Rhodopseudomonas palustris: one gene and its partner. Each later gene encodes a partner of the first gene's protein in a complex. Links are inferred from orthologs where the notes say so. Each region holds a gene or a part of one and is shown in the gene's direction. Other genes may lie near its edges.

Evidence for each region. The genes of interacting proteins can lie anywhere in the genome.
Region 2: the proteins of pnp (region 1) and HZF03_RS11920 are in contact, whole or in part, in a cryo-EM structure (PDB 9QH0), measured with the Escherichia coli proteins. The link is inferred for Rhodopseudomonas palustris from one-to-one orthologs.

Annotation. Positions count from the first base shown.
Region 1 is NZ_CP058907.1:466,627-471,958, reverse strand. Bases 1,247-4,190 are described here. They hold pnp (polyribonucleotide nucleotidyltransferase), read left to right. Parts: upstream 1,247-1,606; coding sequence 1,607-3,775; downstream 3,776-4,190. Other genes in these bases: HZF03_RS02190 (methyl-accepting chemotaxis protein), read left to right, coding at 4,065-4,190; rpsO (30S ribosomal protein S15), read left to right, coding at 1,247-1,268. In the rest of the region: tRNA pseudouridine(55) synthase TruB, read left to right, coding at 1-996; more of rpsO, read left to right, coding at 999-1,246; more of HZF03_RS02190, read left to right, coding at 4,191-5,332. UniProt on the Escherichia coli protein: Involved in mRNA degradation. Catalyzes the phosphorolysis of single-stranded polyribonucleotides processively in the 3'- to 5'-direction. Also involved, along with RNase II, in tRNA processing.
Region 2 is NZ_CP058907.1:2,601,449-2,605,110, reverse strand. It holds HZF03_RS11920 (ribonuclease E/G), read left to right. Parts: upstream 1-306; coding sequence 307-3,462; downstream 3,463-3,662. Other genes in the region: HZF03_RS11915 (PGN_0703 family putative restriction endonuclease), read left to right, coding at 3,576-3,662. UniProt on the Escherichia coli protein: Endoribonuclease that plays a central role in RNA processing and decay. Required for the maturation of 5S and 16S rRNAs and the majority of tRNAs. Also involved in the degradation of most mRNAs.

The DNA of each region.
Region 1 (5,332 bases):
CCGCGCAATGCCAATCGCGGCGGCGGCAATGGTAAGCCGCGCCGCGACAAACGCGACGTCCACGGCTGGGTGGTGCTGGACAAGCCGATCGGCATGACCTCGACCCAGGCGGTCGCGGTGCTGAAGCGGCTGTTCTCGGCCAAGCGCGCCGGCCATGCCGGTACCCTCGATCCGCTGGCCTCCGGCGGCCTGCCGATCGCGATGGGCGAAGCCACCAAGACGGTGCCGTTCGTGATGGACGGCCGCAAGCGCTACCGCTTCACCGTGGCCTGGGGCGAGGAACGGGACACCGACGACACCGAGGGCCGCGCGGTCGCGACCAGCCCGGATCGGCCAACCGCCGAGGCGATCAGGGCGCTGCTGCCGCGCTTTACCGGCGTGATCGAGCAGGTTCCGCCGCAATACTCGGCCGTGAAGATCCAGGGCGAGCGCGCCTACGACCTGGCGCGCGACGGCGAGGTCGTGCCGCTGGTCCCGCGCCCGGTCGAGATTCACGAATTAACCCTTGTGGAACATGGAGATGACGGCCGCTCGGTGTTCGAGGCCGAGTGCGGCAAGGGAACCTATGTGCGGGCGCTCGCCCGCGACATGGGCCGGCTGCTCGGCTGCTACGGTCATATCTGCGCGCTGCGCCGCACCGTGGTGGGGCCGTTCGACGAGTCGGACATGATTCCGCTGGAAGAACTACAGGCTTTGTGCGATAGAGCGGCGTCCGGCGAGGGTAGCCTCGCCGACGCGCTACTGCCCGTTGAGACCGCGCTGGACGACATCCCGGCACTGGCCGTCACTCGGGCTGATGCGGCAAGGCTCCATCGGGGCCAGGCCGTTTTGTTGCGCGGACGGGATGCGCCTCATTGTAGCGGCACAGTCTATGTCACGGTGGCAGGCCGGCTTCTGGCCCTCGCCGAAGTCGGCAATGGCGAGCTCATCCCCAAGCGCGTGTTCAACCTCACCGGGCTGACTGCCAGCTCGGCCGTTCGCAAGGAAAGTATCTGACGATGTCGATTACCGCAGAACGCAAAGCGGAAGTCATCAAGACCAGCGCCACCAAGGCCGGTGATACCGGTTCGCCCGAGGTTCAGGTCGCGATCCTGTCGGAACGCATCACCAACCTGACCGCGCACTTCAAGACCCACACCAAGGACAACCACTCCCGCCGTGGGCTGTTGAAGCTGGTGTCGACGCGCCGTTCGCTTCTCGACTACATCAAGAAGAAGGACGAAGCGCGCTACAAGGCGCTGCTCGAGAAGCACAACATCCGTCGCTGAGGCGTCGGACGACCGGCCGAAGCGGACGCGCCACGACGCCTCCGCGACGGCCGAAGCAAGATGTTCGCACGGGCGAGTCTCACATCCGCCCGTGTCAGTCGGCTCAGTCGCATTCCGGCGGTTGAGCTCGTCAACGGGCCTCCAGCCCGCCGTGCGGGACCGAAGACAAGTGTCTTCCCCGCAGCCGGGAGGAATGAACGCCATTTCCCAACTGAAGACCATGGCAGGATCGCCGGACGCTGTTTGTGCAAGCGCGCAGTCAGCGTCTCGCCATCTTGCGCATGGTCTTTTGGTATTTGGCGTCCGGTCTTCCCGAAAACCGATGAAAGAAAGACCCGATGTTCAATATCCATTCCGTGGAAATCGATTGGGGTGGCCGTCCCCTCAAGCTTGAAACCGGCAAGGTCGCCCGCCAGGCCGACGGCGCCGTCGTCGCGACCTATGGCGAGACCGTCGTGCTCGCCACCGTGGTGGCCGCCAAGGCGCCGCGTGAAGGCGTCGACTTCCTCCCCCTCACCGTCGACTACCAAGAAAAGGCCTACGCGGCCGGCCGCATTCCCGGCGGCTACTTCAAGCGTGAAGGCCGTCCGACCGAGAAGGAGACGCTGGTCTCCCGTCTGATCGACCGCCCGATCCGTCCGCTGTTCGCCGACGGCTGGCGCAACGAGACCCAGGTCATCGTCACCGTTCTGTCGCACGACATGGAGAACGATCCGGACGTGCTGGCGATGGTCGCCGCCTCCGCGGCGCTGACGCTGTCCGGCGTGCCGTTCAAGGGCCCGATCGGCGCCGCCCGCGTCGGCTTCATCAACGACGAATACGTGCTCAATCCCGTGCTCGACGAGATGGCCGAAACCCAGCTCGAGCTGGTGGTTGCCGGTACCGCCGACGCGGTGCTGATGGTCGAATCCGAAGCCAAGGAGCTGTCGGAAGAGATCATGCTCGGCGCCGTGATGTTCGGTCACCGCCACTTCCAGCCGGTGATCGACGCGATCATCGACCTCGCCGAGAAGGCCGCCAAGGAGCCGCGCGAACTCACCGTCGTCGACGACAGCGAGATCGAAAAGGAAATGCTCGGCCTGGTCGAGCAGGAGCTGCGTGCCGCCTACGCCATCCCGGTCAAGCAGGACCGCTACGCCGCGGTCGGCAAGGTCAAGGAAAAGGCGATTGCGCACTTCTTCCCGGAAGGCCAGGAGCCGAAATACGACAAGCTGCGCATCGCCGGCGTGTTCAAGGAGCTCGAGGCCAAGATCGTTCGCTGGAACATCCTCGACACCGGCAAGCGCATCGACGGCCGTGACAGCAAGACCGTTCGCAACATCCTGGCTCAGGTCGGCGTGCTTCCGCGTACCCACGGTTCGGCGCTGTTCACCCGCGGCGAAACCCAGGCGATGGTCGTGACCACGCTCGGCACCGGTGAAGACGAGCAGTATGTCGACTCGCTGTCGGGAACGTACAAAGAGACGTTCCTGCTGCACTACAACTTCCCGCCCTACTCGGTCGGCGAGACCGGCCGCCTCGGCGGCACCAAGCGCCGCGAGATCGGCCACGGCAAGCTGGCGTGGCGCGCGATCCATCCGGTGCTGCCGCCGCATCACGAGTTCCCCTACACCATCCGCGTCGTCTCGGAGATCACCGAGTCGAACGGTTCGTCCTCGATGGCGTCGGTTTGCGGTGCCTCGCTGGCGCTGATGGACGCGGGCGTGCCGCTGAAGCGGCCGACCGCGGGTATCGCGATGGGTCTGATCCTGGAAGGTGACCGCTTCGCCGTGCTGTCCGACATCCTCGGCGACGAGGACCACCTCGGCGACATGGACTTCAAGGTGGCGGGCACCGAGGCGGGCATCACCTCGCTGCAGATGGACATCAAGATCGCCGGCATCACCGAAGAGATCATGAAGGTGGCGCTCGGCCAGGCCAAGGACGGCCGCATCCATATCCTGGGTGAGATGTCCAAGGCGCTCGACCGTGCCCGCGCCGAGCTCGGCGAACACGCGCCGCGGATCGAGACCTTCAAGATCCCGACCGACAAGATCCGCGAAGTGATCGGTACCGGCGGTAAGGTGATCCGCGAGATCGTCGAAAAGACTGGCGCCAAGGTCAACATCGAGGACGACGGCACCGTGAAGGTGGCTTCGTCGGATGGTGAGTCGATCAAGGCCGCGATCAAGTGGATCAAGTCGATCGCGTCCGATCCGGAAGTCGGCGAGATCTACGAAGGCACCGTCGTCAAGGTGATGGAGTTCGGCGCGTTCGTGAACTTCTTCGGCGCCAAGGATGGTCTGGTGCACATCAGCCAGCTCGCCGCCGGCCGCGTGCAGAAGACATCCGACGTCGTCAAGGAAGGCGACAAGGTCAAGGTCAAGCTGCTCGGCTTCGACGACCGCGGCAAGACCCGGCTGTCGATGAAGGTGGTCGATCAGACCACCGGTGAAGACCTCGAAGCCAAGCAGAAGGCGGAAGCCAAGGCCGAAGGCGAAGCGCCCGCGCAGGCTGCCGGCGAGTAAGCCTTCCGGCGCGACACCGTCGCAGCAAGTCAGCATCGATCAAGGGCGGCCTCACCAGGCCGCCCTTTTTCTTTGCGGCGCCTTCCGTGCGACAGCGGACGCCAACTTCTACCAGAGCGCGTGCTGTTAGTTCGCGGTACGAATCCGAGGTTGCGATAAATTCGGTAATTGAGTGCAGATTGCTCTCACGGGGCTAGGCTAAATTTAACGACGTCTTCACCAAAATGGCCGCCAGCTTCTGCTTCCAGGTCGCGCGATCGTGCAAGGCCGCATCAGGGAAAGGCTTGGAATGTTCTCCTTCACCCGCTCTGCCGGCCATGATCATGCGGCAGCGATGCTCGCGGCGCTCAATCGCTCCCAGGCGGTGATCGAGTTCGATCTCGACGGCAACGTCATCGACGCAAACGACAACTTTCTGACCGCACTCGGCTACTCGCTTCCAGAGATCAAGGGCAAGCATCACCGGATGTTCGTCGATCCGAGCGAGCACGACAGCACAGCCTATCGCGAGTTCTGGACCGCGTTGCGCGCCGGCCAGTACCAGGCCGGCGAATTCCACCGCATCGGCAAGGGCGGCCGCGAGGTCTGGATCCAGGCGTCCTACAACCCGATCCTCGACAAGAACGGCAAGCCGACCGGCGTCGTGAAGTTCGCGGCCGACATCACCGCGGCCAAGACCCAATCGCTGGAGGATGCCGGCAAGCTCGCGGCAATCGGCCGCGCCCAGGCGGTGATCGAGTTTGCGATGGACGGCACCGTCCTCACCGCCAACGATAACTTTCTCGCCGCGATGGGGTACTCGCTTGGCGAGATCAAGGGCAAGCATCACAGCATGTTTGTCGAGCCGTCGGTGCGCGAGAGCAGCGACTACCGCGAGTTTTGGGCGCGGCTCAACCGCGGCGAATACTTCCCCGGCGAGTTCAAGCGGATCGGCAAGGGCGGCAAGGAGGTCTGGATTCTGGCGTCCTACAACCCGATCCTCGACGCACGCGGCAAGCCGTTCAAAGTGGTGAAATACGCCACCGACGTCACCGCGCAGAAGCTGAAGAACGCCGACTTCTCCGGCCAGATCGATGCGATCCGCAAGTCACAGGCGGTGATCGAATTCAGCATCGACGGCACAGTGCTGGACGCCAACGACAACTTCCTGCACGCGCTGGGCTACTCGCTGGGCGAGATCAAGGGCCGGCATCACAGTATGTTCATCGACCCCGCCGAGCGCGAGAGCGCGGCCTATCGGGCATTCTGGGCGGCGCTCGGTCGCGGCGATTATCAGGCCGGCGAATACAAGCGCATCGGCAAAGGCGGCAGGGAAGTCTGGATCCAGGCCTCCTACAACCCGATCCTCGACCTCAATGGACGGCCTTTCAAGGTGGTGAAATACGCCGCCGACACCACCCGCCAGGTACTCACCCGGCTCGGCAACGAGCGCGTCCGCGCCATGATGGAATCGGTGGCGGCCGGAGCGGAGGAGCTGAACGCTTCGGTGCGCGAGATTTCCGAAGCGATGACCAAGTCGAGGCAGACAGCGATGAACGCCGTCGGCGAAGTCGATGC
Region 2 (3,662 bases), 2.1 Mb from region 1 along the record:
TTAGCGCCTCGGCGCGGAGCCGGCCCATCAGCGAGACAACACGGCGGCTGATCGAGCCGCCACCTGTTCAGACGGGCCGACGCTTAATGCGCCAGACTGCGATGCCGAATCCGACCCACGCAAAGGCCGCGCCGCCGCGAAGCTCTCGCTTCGCTTTGCGCGTCGCCTCGGGTCCCCGACCGGCACGGCACACCGCGATGCGTTTCGGCCTTCCCCTCACCCCCGAATCAGGTGGACCGTCGCGTCTGCCGGCCGCGCTGCTTGCGCGAGCCGTTTCGCGCGCGCTTCGCCGACATGAGTTGAAAAATGGCCAACAAGATGCTGATCGACGCCACCCACCCGGAAGAGACCCGGGTGGTCGTGGTCCGTGGCAACCGCGTCGAAGAGTTTGATTTCGAAACCGCCCAGCGCAAACAACTCCGCGGCAATATCTATCTCGCAAAAGTCACCCGGGTTGAACCCTCGCTACAAGCCGCTTTCATCGAATATGGCGGCAATCGCCACGGCTTCCTCGCCTTCAGCGAAATCCATCCCGACTATTATCAAATCCCGGTCGCCGACCGGCAGGCCCTGATCGAAGCCGACGAACGCGCCCACCGCGAAGCCGAAGAAGAAAACGAGCAGCGCTCCAGCCGCCGCCGGTCGCGGCATCGCAGCCATCGCCGCCGCAACAACGGCGAGCGGGTGCAGAGCGAGATCGTCGAAGCCGCTACCGACGTCGCGGCCGAGCAGCCCCACGAGGCTGCCGACCATCAAGAGGCGCACGAGGCCGGGGCTCACGCCGAGGCCGAGCGCTTGATGCACGAGTTGCCGGAGGGTGAGACCGCCGAGCAGCACGACGCCGAGTACGCCGCCGATCACGAACACACCCACGCCGAAGCTGCTCCGTCCGAGCCTCAGGTGAGCGCTGCGGCCGAGCCCGTCACGATCGAGCAGCCGGCGGTTGCCGAGGCTCCCGCGCCGGTCGAAGCCCCGCAGGCAGCGGCGTCGCACGACGAAACCGACGCGCACGACGACGACCACGGCGAGGACAGCGCGAACTACGCCGAGGACGCGCCGTTCCCGATCGACGAGCACCACGAGGCCGAAGACGAACACGAGGCGCACGACGATCACGTTGAAGCCGAGCACGAGGTCGAAACCGACTCCGACACCGAGGCGGAAGCCGAGGACGACGAGGAAGAGGATGACGAAGAGGAAGCCGAGGAGGACGTGGTCGAGTCCGTCGGCGGTGACGACGTGCTCGAGGAAGTGCCGGAACGCGCCTTCCGTCCGCGCCGGCAGTACAAGATCCAGGAAGTCATCAAGCGCCGCCAGGTGATGCTGGTGCAGGTCGTCAAGGAAGAGCGCGGCAACAAGGGTGCTGCGCTCACCACCTACCTGTCGCTCGCCGGGCGTTACGCCGTGTTGATGCCGAACACCGCCCGCGGCGGCGGTATCAGCCGCAAGATCACCTCGGCCCAGGACCGCTCACGGCTGAAGGAAGTAGTGCAGGACCTCGACGTGCCGGAAGGCATGGGCGTGATCCTGCGCACCGCCGGCGCCTCGCGGACCAAGCCCGAGATCAAGCGCGACTTCGAATACCTGATCCGGATGTGGGAGACGGTGCGCGACGTCACGCTGAACTCGCAGGCGCCGAAGCTGGTCTATGAAGAAGGCTCGCTGATCAAGCGCTCCCTGCGCGACCTCTACAACAAGGAAATCGACGAGGTGCTGGTCGCCGGCGAAGCCGGCTATCGCGAAGCCCGCGACTTCATGCACATGCTGATGCCGTCGCAGGTGCGCGCGGTGAAGCTGTATCGTGACGGCCAGCCGCTGTTCTCGCGGATGGGCGTCGAGAGCCAGCTCGACGCGATGTTCTCGCCGACCGTGCAGCTCCGCTCCGGCGGCTACATCGTCATCAACCAGACCGAAGCGCTGGTCTCGATCGACGTCAACTCCGGCCGCTCGACCCGCGAGCACCACATCGAGGACACCGCGCTCAAGACCAACATGGAAGCCGCCGAGGAAGTCGCCCGGCAGCTCCGGCTGCGCGACCTCGCCGGCCTGATCGTCATCGACTTCATCGACATGGACGAGAAGCGCAACAACCGGGCGGTCGAGCGCAAGCTCAGCGACTGCCTGAGGCAGGATCGCGCCCGCATCCAGGTCGGCCGCATCTCGCATTTCGGCCTGCTCGAAATGTCGCGCCAGCGCATCCGCGCCAGCGTGCTGGAGAGCTCGACCGAGCCCTGCCCGCATTGCGGCGGCTCGGGCCACGTCCGCTCGGTCTCCTCGGTCGCGCTACAGCTGCTGCGCGGCCTCGAAGAGGTGCTGATGAAGGGCGCTACACACAACCTGATCGTGCGCACCCGCACCGACGTGGCGCTGTACGTCCTCAACCACAAGCGCGGCCATCTGCGCGACCTCGAGACCGGCTTCCGGGTATCGCTGTCGGTGCTGGCCGATCCGACCGTCAGCGGCCAGCAGTCGTTCGTGATCGACCGCGGTGAGCAGGTCCACACGCTCGAGACTGCCAAGGCGCTGCTCGCCGCGCAGATCGCCGCCTCCCCGGCGCCGCTCGACGAGCCCGAGGATGACGACGGCTACGATTTCGAAGCCGAGATCGAGACCGATGAGACCGTCGGCCTCACCGAGGATCAGGGCAGCGAGGCCGGCGAAAGCGAAAGCGAAGGCCGCAAGCGTCGCCGTCGCCGCCGCCGTCGGCGGTCGGGCGAGCCGCGTGAAGCCGCCGAAGCTGGTGCAGTGGGCGAAGATGGCGAGCAGCCGTTTGTTTCCGAAGGCGTCGAACAGGTCGGCGAAGCTGACGAAGGCGACGAGGCCGGCGAAGACGACAGCGACGCCGAAGCCCGGGCCGACCAAGGCGAGAACGGCGAACGCCGTCCGCGCCGCCGCGGTCGTCGCGGTGGCCGTCGCCGTCGCGGCAATGCCGAGGCCGGCGAGAACGAAGCCGGCGTGGTCGGCTCGATCAGCGACGAACTCTCCCCGACGGACGAAGCGGAAGCTGCGGACGCTGTCGCCGACTTCGACGGCGGCAGCCCCTCGGTGCAACCCAGCTTCGAACCGGCCGCCGAGGCCGAGCAGCCGCACGACGCTCTGCCGCACGACATTGCGCCTTCCGAGCCGCAACACACGGCAGCTACCGCCGCACCCGACACCAGCGATCCGTCCGCCGAGGACGACAGCGCCGCGAAGAAGGCCGCGCGTCGCCGCTCCACGGTGCGCGAAAAGGTGAGCTTCGGCGCATCGGCCGCCGCCTCCGAAACGACGGCAGAGGCCGCAACCGAAGTGCAGCCCGAGCCGACCGCTCAGGCCGAGCAGCCGGCCACGGCCGCGCCTGCGGTGGAAGCCCCGGCCGCCGAGGCCGCGCCACAAGCAGCCGCGCAACCCGCAGAGGAGCCCTCCTCGGCCGCCCCGCGGCGCGTCGGCTGGTGGTCCCGCCGCTTCGGCGGTGGCAATTAATCCGCCATCAAGACAACAGCCTCCAAAATGCCCGCGCACGTCGCGGGCATTTTCTTTTTCAGCCGCCGACGGTCGGTTCGCGATCACCGCATTTCAAAACATGGATATTGCTCATGGATACTCAGCCTGAGAACACCCCAAGCAGCCGCCGCTCGTCATTGACATTCGAAGTCGGCGAACGCCTGCGCCAGACCGCCTTT